Regions from separate parts of the Bacillus sp. JK106 genome, predicted to be linked through region 1. Evidence: riboswitches for the same ligand, from Rfam matches in the RefSeq annotation. Region 1 holds a riboswitch; the other holds the start of a gene.
The links. Region 1 has a riboswitch for S-adenosylmethionine ahead of ACWJJS_RS01070 (5-methyltetrahydropteroyltriglutamate--homocysteine S-methyltransferase). Riboswitches for the same ligand answer to the same signal wherever they lie in the genome.
Positions count from the first base shown of each region.

Region 2: another riboswitch for S-adenosylmethionine. It lies ahead of ACWJJS_RS10530 (2-hydroxyacid dehydrogenase); the one in region 1 lies ahead of ACWJJS_RS01070 (5-methyltetrahydropteroyltriglutamate--homocysteine S-methyltransferase).

Region 1 is NZ_JBSJQC010000001.1:207,426-211,992, reverse strand. Features, by position in the region: gene pepT (peptidase T) at 1-994, shown strand, start outside; gene ACWJJS_RS01080 (hypothetical protein) at 1,571-1,738, shown strand; gene ACWJJS_RS01075 (LURP-one-related/scramblase family protein) at 1,841-2,317, shown strand; SAM riboswitch class I at 2,401-2,487, shown strand; gene ACWJJS_RS01070 (5-methyltetrahydropteroyltriglutamate--homocysteine S-methyltransferase) at 2,566-3,702, shown strand; gene ACWJJS_RS01065 (methyltransferase domain-containing protein) at 3,736-4,567, opposite strand, start outside.
Region 2 is NZ_JBSJQC010000003.1:44,660-49,226, forward strand. Features, by position in the region: gene ACWJJS_RS10520 (RbtT/DalT/CsbX family MFS transporter) at 1-167, opposite strand, end outside; gene ACWJJS_RS10525 (FGGY-family carbohydrate kinase) at 215-1,681, opposite strand; gene ACWJJS_RS10530 (2-hydroxyacid dehydrogenase) at 1,674-2,690, opposite strand; SAM riboswitch class I at 2,813-2,905, opposite strand; gene ACWJJS_RS10535 (molybdopterin oxidoreductase family protein) at 3,052-4,567, shown strand, end outside.

The sequences.
Region 1 (4,567 bases):
GGACACCGCGACCGATTTTACCGGGAAAAATGTGAATCCTCAGATTATTGAAAGCTACGACGGCCATGATATCGTTCTGAATGACAAACTCAATGTCGTCCTGTCGCCTGAGCAATTCCCGGAGCTTTCCCGCTATAAAGGCCAGACGCTGATTACAACAGACGGCACGACGCTGCTCGGAGCCGACAACAAAGCGGGCATTGCCGAAATCATGACGGCAATGGCGTACTTGATCAAACATCCGGACATCAAACACGGAACGATCCGGGTCGCGTTCACGCCCGATGAAGAAATCGGCAGAGGCCCTCACAAATTCGATGTCGGCCGCTTCAACGCCGCATTCGCCTACACGATAGACGGAGGCCCCCTCGGCGAACTGCAATATGAAAGCTTTAACGCAGCCGCCGCAAAGCTTACTTGTTACGGAAAAAGCGTCCACCCGGGAACGGCGAAAAACAAAATGGTCAACGCTTCAAAAATCGCGATGGAATTTCATCACGCGCTGCCGAAAGAAGAAGCGCCGGAATATACGGAAGGGTATGAAGGCTTCTATCATTTACTTTCCATGGACGGAGACGTTTCTGAAGCCGCCCTGTCGTACATCATCAGAGACTTTGACAGAGACCGCTTTGCAGAACGAAAAGAATATATGCAGAAAACCGCCGATGCGCTAGCGGCCAAATACGGCAAGGAAAGCATCAAGCTTGAACTGCGTGATCAATATTACAACATGAGAGAAAAAATCGAACCGGTCAAAGAGATAGTCGATGTCGCGTATCAAGCCATGAAAAACCTCGACATCGAACCGATTATCGAACCGATCCGGGGCGGAACCGACGGCTCACAGCTCTCTTACATGGGACTGCCGACACCGAACGTTTTCACGGGCGGCCAAAACTTCCACGGAAAATATGAATACATTTCCGTCGATCATATGGAAAAGGCGGTAAACGTCATTGTTGAAATCGCCAGGCTCTTTGAAGAGCGCGCTTAAAACCAAAGCCCCCTGCTTTGGTTTTTTTCTTTCACATGAAACCTTTCCTTCTTTCTTTCCGTATATAAGGTATGAAATGGAAAGAAGGAGTGAAGACTATGGCAAGAGGGACTGTAGCGAAAGAATTGAAAAAAACCTTAAAAGACCCGCGTGTACTGGAGACAAAATCAAACCCTTTTAAAAAACTGCGGAAAATGTTCAAACGATTTTTTTAAGATAACATCTCGTTTTCTTTAAAAAAATAAAGAAAGCGCTGTCAACTCGCAGTCATCTGTTAGAAGCAGTTATTTTGCATATCATAAGGTTTTTTAGGGTACTGAATAACACAAGGCAAACGAAAACACTGAAGTAGTTAATTAGACACTTACAAAAAATAGTGAAAAAGTTATATAAACGATGATCATCCATCAGCCGATACAATCTATAGAACCACAACAAGAGCAAAATTTCTTCAACCCATAGTCATTTTTACGGAAAATGACGTTATTTTTTAAAAAAGTGACAATTGTTTGAATACTTTTCGTTTGTTTTTTCGTACAATAATAATACCAAAACTTTTTTTGGGAGGTATGTAAAATGATGCTACTTATTTTCGCTGCTTTGACAGGGTATCTTGTTTTCTCTTTCAGTAAGGACAACCGCCGGAAAACGCCAAAGACAAGCCCGCTGGTGACAGCTGCCGACACGAATAACATCATTGATTTAAATGCGATCCGTCAAAAACGCCGGATGCCGCTATCATAAAAACGACAGCTGCCGCAAAATCGGCAGCCTTTTTTTATGCACCCGGCCGATATGAAACCTTCCGCCTCCTTTTTTCGTACAACATAAAAAAGGAGTTTTTTTATGTACCATTTTTACATCAAAGAGCGAATGTTTACGTTTAAGAATCGTTTTCAAGTGTTTCTTGAAAGCGGAAAAGAAGTCTACAATGTTGAAGGAAAGCTGTTTTCATTCGGTGATGAACTGAAGCTGACTGATTTGGACGGCCGCACGCTCGCCAGCGTCAATCAGAAACTGATGTCGCTCGTTCCCCGTTACGAGATTTCCGTCAGCGGCAAACCCGTCTGCCAAGTCATCAAGAAAGTCACGTTTTTCAAACCGAAATTTGAAATTTCCGGGGTCGGCTGGGACCTTACCGGCGATGTGTGGGGGCGGAATTTTCAAGTGACAGACGGAAAATCAAACCGGATGACCGTCACCAAATCATGGATGAGCTGGGGCGATTCCTATCATTTGCAGATTGAAAAGGAAGAGGATATTGCTCTTTGTCTTGCGATCGCCATCGTGATAGATATGATTCTATTTGAGGGTGACAAATAAAAATATTTATCGAAATATATTGACAATATGAGAAAACATACTAAGATTAGAGTATTACAGTTTATTCTGAAAAATAGCATATTTCCTTATCAAGAGAGGTGGAGGGACTGGCCCTATGATACCCGGCAACCGCTGTTCAGCAGAATGGTGCTAAATCCTGAAGATAAGGTTGAGATTTGCGGACGCAAGCTCTTCCCTATCCGAGGGAAGAGTTTTTTTATATTTCATCAGGAAAGAAGGAATCGTTCATGTCACAGCAAAACACAGAACAACCATTGCATACTCTTCTAAGAAAAAACCCGCCGTTTCGCGCAGATCAGGTCGGAAGCCTGCTGCGGCCGGCGGCTGTGAAGCAAGCCCGCCTGCAAAGAGCGGCAGGTGAGATTTCAGCAGAACAGCTGCGCGAAATCGAAAACAGAGAAATCATCCGCAGCGTGGAAAAGCAGAAAGAAACCGGCCTCAATGTCGTGACTGACGGCGAATTCCGCCGTGCCTGGTGGCATTTTGATTTTCTCGAAAATTTAGACGGGGTTGAGGCATTTACGCCTGAAAGCGGCATTCAGTTTCACAACGTACAGACGAAAGCGCGCGGCATTAAAGTAACGGGAGATATTGATTTTTCTCAGCATCCGATGCTCGAAGATTATAAATTCCTGCACAGCATTGCCGGCGATGCTGTTCCAAAAATGACGATTCCAAGCCCGAATATGCTGTTTTTCCGCGGAAAATTGGAAAAAGCGGCGTATCAGAATGATTACAAACAATTTCAGCACGATGTGTCAAAAGCGTATAAAAAAGCGATTCAAGCTTTCTATGACGCCGGGTGCCGCTACCTTCAGCTTGATGACACCGCATGGGCCGTTTTCTTATCGGAAGCGGGGCTTCGTCAGATTGAAGATTTCGGCACAACGCCGGATGAGCTGCGCAAGCTGTTTGCCGCTTCCATTAATGACGCGATCAAGGACCGCCCTGACGATCTGAAGGTTACGATGCATATCTGCCGCGGCAACTTCCAATCCACATGGACGGCTGAAGGCGGCTATGATGCAGCGGCTGAAACGATTTTTGACGGGCTTGACCTTGACGGATTGTTCCTGGAATATGATGATTCCCGCTCCGGCGGCTTTGAACCGCTCCGCTATGTCAAACGCTCTGATCTTCAGCTTGTGCTTGGATTGATTACATCAAAACATGGCGAACTTGAAGACAAGGACGCGATTAAACGCCGGATTGAAGAAGCTTCACAATATGTCAACCTGGATCAGCTTTGCCTCAGCCCGCAATGCGGATTCGCCTCCACTGAGGAAGGAAACCTGATCACAGAAGAACAGCAATGGGCGAAACTTCGTCATGTCGTCAACATTGCCGGTGAAGTCTGGAAATAAAAAAAAGACACGCGATCAGCGTGTCTTTTCTGTTTACAGAGGACCGGTTCCGATTAAAATATCGATATCTATCGTAATATCCGCCGCTTTCCGGCTGATAAACCGCCGGATGCTTTCATCAGTACATTTCCATGTTAAGGGCGTCATTTTCACAAGCCGCTCAAGGTCAGGCTGCAATAAGGTCTTCGTGTAACACAGCCGTTTGCGCTCAAAGGTTTGAAAGCCCGCTTGGAATCGTCCGGCCGCAGAATCGGCGGTGTCATTCCGCCGAGGACTGTCTCCGAAGAAGAATTCCCTTACTTCCTTCAAATAATCACGCCGCGGCACCGCTTTAATGACTGTGCCGCCCTTTCGTAAAAGCCTGCTGCATTCCTTGTAATTCCAAGGTGATAAAACAGACATCACGATATCAAAACAGCTGTCGGCAAACGGCGCATCCGCCACATCAGCGACGGCAAAAACAAAATGATCCCCGAAGGCCTTTGCGGCATGCAGCACACCTTCTTTCGAGAGATCAATGCCGATTCCCGTCACGGAAAAAGCGGGCTGAAGCCATTTGCATACGGCGGCTAAATGAGTGCCTTCTCCGCATCCCGCATCCAATATCGCCGCCGTTGTTTGCGGAGATTGAATGCGGCTGATGATGGCGGCGATCTCCTTTTGAACCGGCCCAAAAAATTCCCGGCTGTCAAAAAGAGCGCGTCTCGCTTCGAACAGCTGCCTGTCATAGCGGGTTTTGACCGATTTATTGAGGAAATTCACATATCCTTGCTTTGATATATCAAATGTATGCCCGTGTCCGCACATCAAGCTTTTGTATTGTGAGACCGCCATGGCCGAACTGCATAGCGGACACCTGAATACG
Region 2 (4,567 bases), on a different contig from region 1:
GAAATACCGTAAACCGTAAACAAGGATGCTGATTGCTGTACCGTCAAGCCGTTTTCAACTAAAAACGGGCTGAGCCAGCCTTGTTCAAGGCCGTCCCCCATCATAAACAGCACGACCCCTAAAAATCCCCAGGCGAGCTGTTTTGGAATTCCTATTTTATTAAGCATTTTTGTTCCTCCTCAGCAATCTTTCATGTTGTCATCTCATCCCCAAGTCAGGCTTTCACCGCCGGCTGAAAATGAGTAAATAATTTTTGCGTATGTTTCCATTCTTCATATAGGAAGAGATCCGTCTGATCCGCTTCCGGCTCAATTATCTTTGTGCGGGTCGAAAGCTCTGCTTTCACACCGAGAGCTTCGTTGCAAATCATCACCGCTCCCATTGCGGATGCCTGGCTGAACCCCTCTCTCTTATAGATTTTCTTTTGAAGAAGGTTAGCAAGAAACTGCGTCAAAGCATCACTTTGGAAACCGCCGCCGCACACCTTCACATAATCTTGTGAAAAGGAAGCCGCCTCTGTTAACGCCTCATAGTTCCATTTGATTGAAAAAGCGATTTCCAGCAGTGCGGCTTTAACAAAATGGGCTCTGCTTAAGTTTTGGGACAGGGGAGCGTCAAATATAAATCCGCCTTTTGCCAGTGCGTTTTTCTCAGGCGATAAATAGGAGCCTAACGCAGAAATACAGGCATGATCATGTTTCGGCAGACTTGCGATTTCCCGTTCCATGACGCTGTAGGATTCATTCGGATAAAAAATGGATTTTAATTTTTGATAATTGAGTCCTGTTACACCCGGATTCGTTTCAAGAAGCCATTGACCTTCTTCTGTATGGCAATTCAGCCATGCATTCTCTAAACTTTCGGTTCCGGTCTCCGCTGTTATCTTTGTAATCGGCGTCGTTGTGCCGGATACGATGACGATATCTCCCGGCTTTGCATCTGCACTTTTGATGGCAAGCTGTGTGTCTCCCCCGCCTGCAATCACAGGCACTCTTTCAGAAAGACCGAGCACCGCCGCTTTCTTAAACGTTAACATTCCGACAACCGCCCCAGATCGGACGAGTGAAGGAAGAATGGCAGAAGGCACACCGAAGATGTTGCATAATTTCTCTGACCACGCCTTTTTCCTTACGTCAAACAGCAGTGTTTCAGCAGCCTGTGACGGTTCATAGCTTAAAATTCCGCTCAGCTCAAATGTCACCCAGTCACTGACGCTTGTGATGCACTTCACTTCTTTCCATAAAGACGGCTGTCTGGCTTTTAATCCGACAAGTTTCATGGCGGAAAATAAAGCGCTCGGAAGACGTCCGGTTTGCTGATGCACTTCTTCTTCTGCTTCAATCCCGCCTTCCCATTCACGCCCTCTGTTATCAATGTTGGGCAGACCGAGAAATGCCTTTTTATCTTTATTGATCAGAACGATTCCCTGCCTCTGGCTTGTTGAGGTGATTCCGATCAATGTAATATGAGGGCTCTTGGCAATAGCCTTTCTTGCCATAGCGCTGATTTGCATCCATAACCCTTCCGGTGAGAAATATCGTCCGTCCGGATAAAGCGGATCCGTCACATATTCAATGTCTTCCCTTTCAAGCGCGGTCACTTCGCCGCCGGCAGTCACGACCGCAACTCGCGCATTCCCCGTCCCGATGTCAAATACAAGGTAGCCTTTTTGTTCAGCCATTACAGCCTCCTCCTTCCGTTTCAAGTTCTCTTTTGTTATAAAGTTCACGTATTGAGCAGGTTTGATCTTGTTTCCATTTGAAAAGCGCTTCATTTAAAATCTTCACATGATGATCTTCCACTTCAAATGTTGCGCCCGCTAAATGGGGAGTCGCGAACACATTCGGCAAAGAGATCAAATCATAATCAGAAGATTCAGGCGGTTCATGATAAAACACGTCAAGGATCGCTCCCTTAATCCGCCGTTCTTTCAGCACCCGCAGCAGCTCTTCCCTGTCTGTAACCGCCGCTCTTGACGTATTGACAAAAACAGCTTCCTGTTTCATCAATTGAAAGTGCCGGGCGCCGATAAGGCCGATGGTTTCTTCTGTGCGCGGCAAGTGAACGGAAACAATATCACTTTCAGAAAATACCCGTTCAATCGTCGTTTTTTCATACTCCCGGTTTTCATGACGGACAAATGGATCATAGTAAAGCACCTTGCAATCAAAAGCGGCCAATAGCCGGGCGATTCTCTGTCCGACAGCACCGAAACCGATAAGGCCGACTGTTTTCCCCGTCAGCTCATTTCCTCTGAATTTGACGTAAGCCTGCAAATAATCACCATTCCACTTCCCGTCCTTCAGCCACTGATGGGAAGAATACGTATGACGCAAAAATGAAATCACATTTCCGATAAACATTTCAGCAACGGCCTGGGCATTGCGGGCCGGTGTAAAGAAAACGGGGATTTTTCTTTTAGTCGCCGCCGCAATATCCACATTAGACGGCATCCCTCTGCAGACACCGATAAAAGCGGAATCCGGCAATATGTCAATAACACGCTCAGACACCTCATCAAGTTCGGTAATAAGCCCCGACGCGTTTGTCTCTTGAATCATTCGGATTAATTCATCTTCCCGATAGGCCCGGCCGTGCTTCTTCCACGGCCGGTGCACAGTCCGGCCGAACAGCTCAGTCAGCTCCTTCAGCCCCTCGTCGTGATATGGCGCGGTAATTAAAACCGTCATGGTGCAAAACATCCTTTTCACATAAATTTTTTCATAAAAAAAATCTCTTTCCTCAAAGAAGGAAAGAGATTCATATACCGTCTTTATACGCTTGAAGCGCACAAATATGTATAGACCATTCTTTCCTATCTTTCAAGCATACGCTTGCTGGAATTGGCACATTAAATGTTGCCGAGGTTTCATAGGGCCAGTCCCTCCACCTCTCTGGATAGAAAATAAAATGATGAAATTGTCAGGCTGTTTAAAAGAATAAACTCATCATAGAAAAGTCTTTCCGTGATGTCAACACTTTTTTCTGAATTGACGTTCGATTTTGAAATGTTATAATGCTTACATTATAAACAAAGAGGAGAAATGGGCTATGAATTCTGCTGCAACACAGCCGAACGGGGTCTTTAAGTCGGTGTGCTCCCTAGACTGTCCCGATCAATGCGGCTTGCTTGTGACAAAAAAAGACGGAAAAATCATTAACATTCAGGGAGACCCCGATCACCCGGTCACATCAGGGAATATTTGCAACAAAGTCAGACACATGGCTGAGCGTATTTATGATGAGAAGCGCGTAACCGTTCCATTAAAACGGATCGGTAAAAAAGGTGAAGCCGCGTTTGCGCCTATTTCCTGGGAGGAAGCAATCAATACGATCAGTTCGCGCTGGAAAGAGCTTATTGCCGAAGAAGGAGCGGAAAGCATTCTTCCGTACAGCTTTTACGGCAATATGGGAAAACTGGCGGCAGAGGGAATGGACCGCCGTTTTTTCCATCGTCTCGGAGCGAGTCATCTCGAACGGACGATTTGCAGCAAAGCCGGATCTGAAGGTTATAACTATACAATGGGAGAAGGAGCGGGTACTGATCCGGAGGAGACCATACATGCAAAGCTCTTTATTTTTTGGGGGATCAATGCCGTCAGCACGAATATGCACCAAATCATGATTGCTCAAAAAGCCCGGAAAAAAGGGGCTAAAATTGTCGTTATCGATGTACATAAGAACCAAACCGGCCGGCTTGCCGATTGGTTTATTCCCATTCGCCCCGGCACAGATGCCGCACTCGCCCTCGGTATCATGCATGTCTTATTCGACGAAAACCTTCACGATGAAGCATTTCTCACAGAATACACCGAAGGCAGTGAAGAATTAAAAGCGCATGTTAAACACTATGATCCGGAAACGGTTTCTTCTATTACAGGCATTAAAGCCGACGATATCAGACGCCTTGCGAGAATGTACGGGGAAACCTCCCCTTCCCTTATCAGGATTGGAAACGGCATTCAGCACCATGACAATGGCGGAATGATCGTCCGCACCGTCGCCTGCCTTCCGGCTGTTACAGGACAGTGGCTCAACACCGGAGGAGGCGCAATCAAGCACAACAGCGCGGTATTAAACTATAACAGACAAGCGCTCCAGCGGCCTGATCTGCTTTACGGCCGGAAGCCGCGATCATTTAATATGAACAGGCTCGGAAGCGTTCTTTTAGAAACAAAACCGCCCGTGCGCTCCCTGTTTATTTACGGTACGAATCCCGCAGTGGTTGCGCCGGAAGCGAATAAAGTCAGAAAAGGCCTGCTGCGGGAGGATTTATTTACAGTCGTTCACGATTTATTTTTAACGGAAACCGCCAAATATGCGGATATCGTGCTCCCTGCTTCATCCGCTTTTGAAAACACGGATTTTTACACGTCTTACTGGCATCATTTTATTCAGCTGCAAAAACCGGTGATCGAACCCTACGGGGACAGCAAATCGAATACGGAAGTGTTCCGTCTGCTTGCCGGAGCAATGGGATTTACCGAGCAGGAGCTTCAGGATTCCGATGAAGAATTAATCAGACAGGCGCTGGACTTTCCCGACAATCCGTATATCGAGGATATTG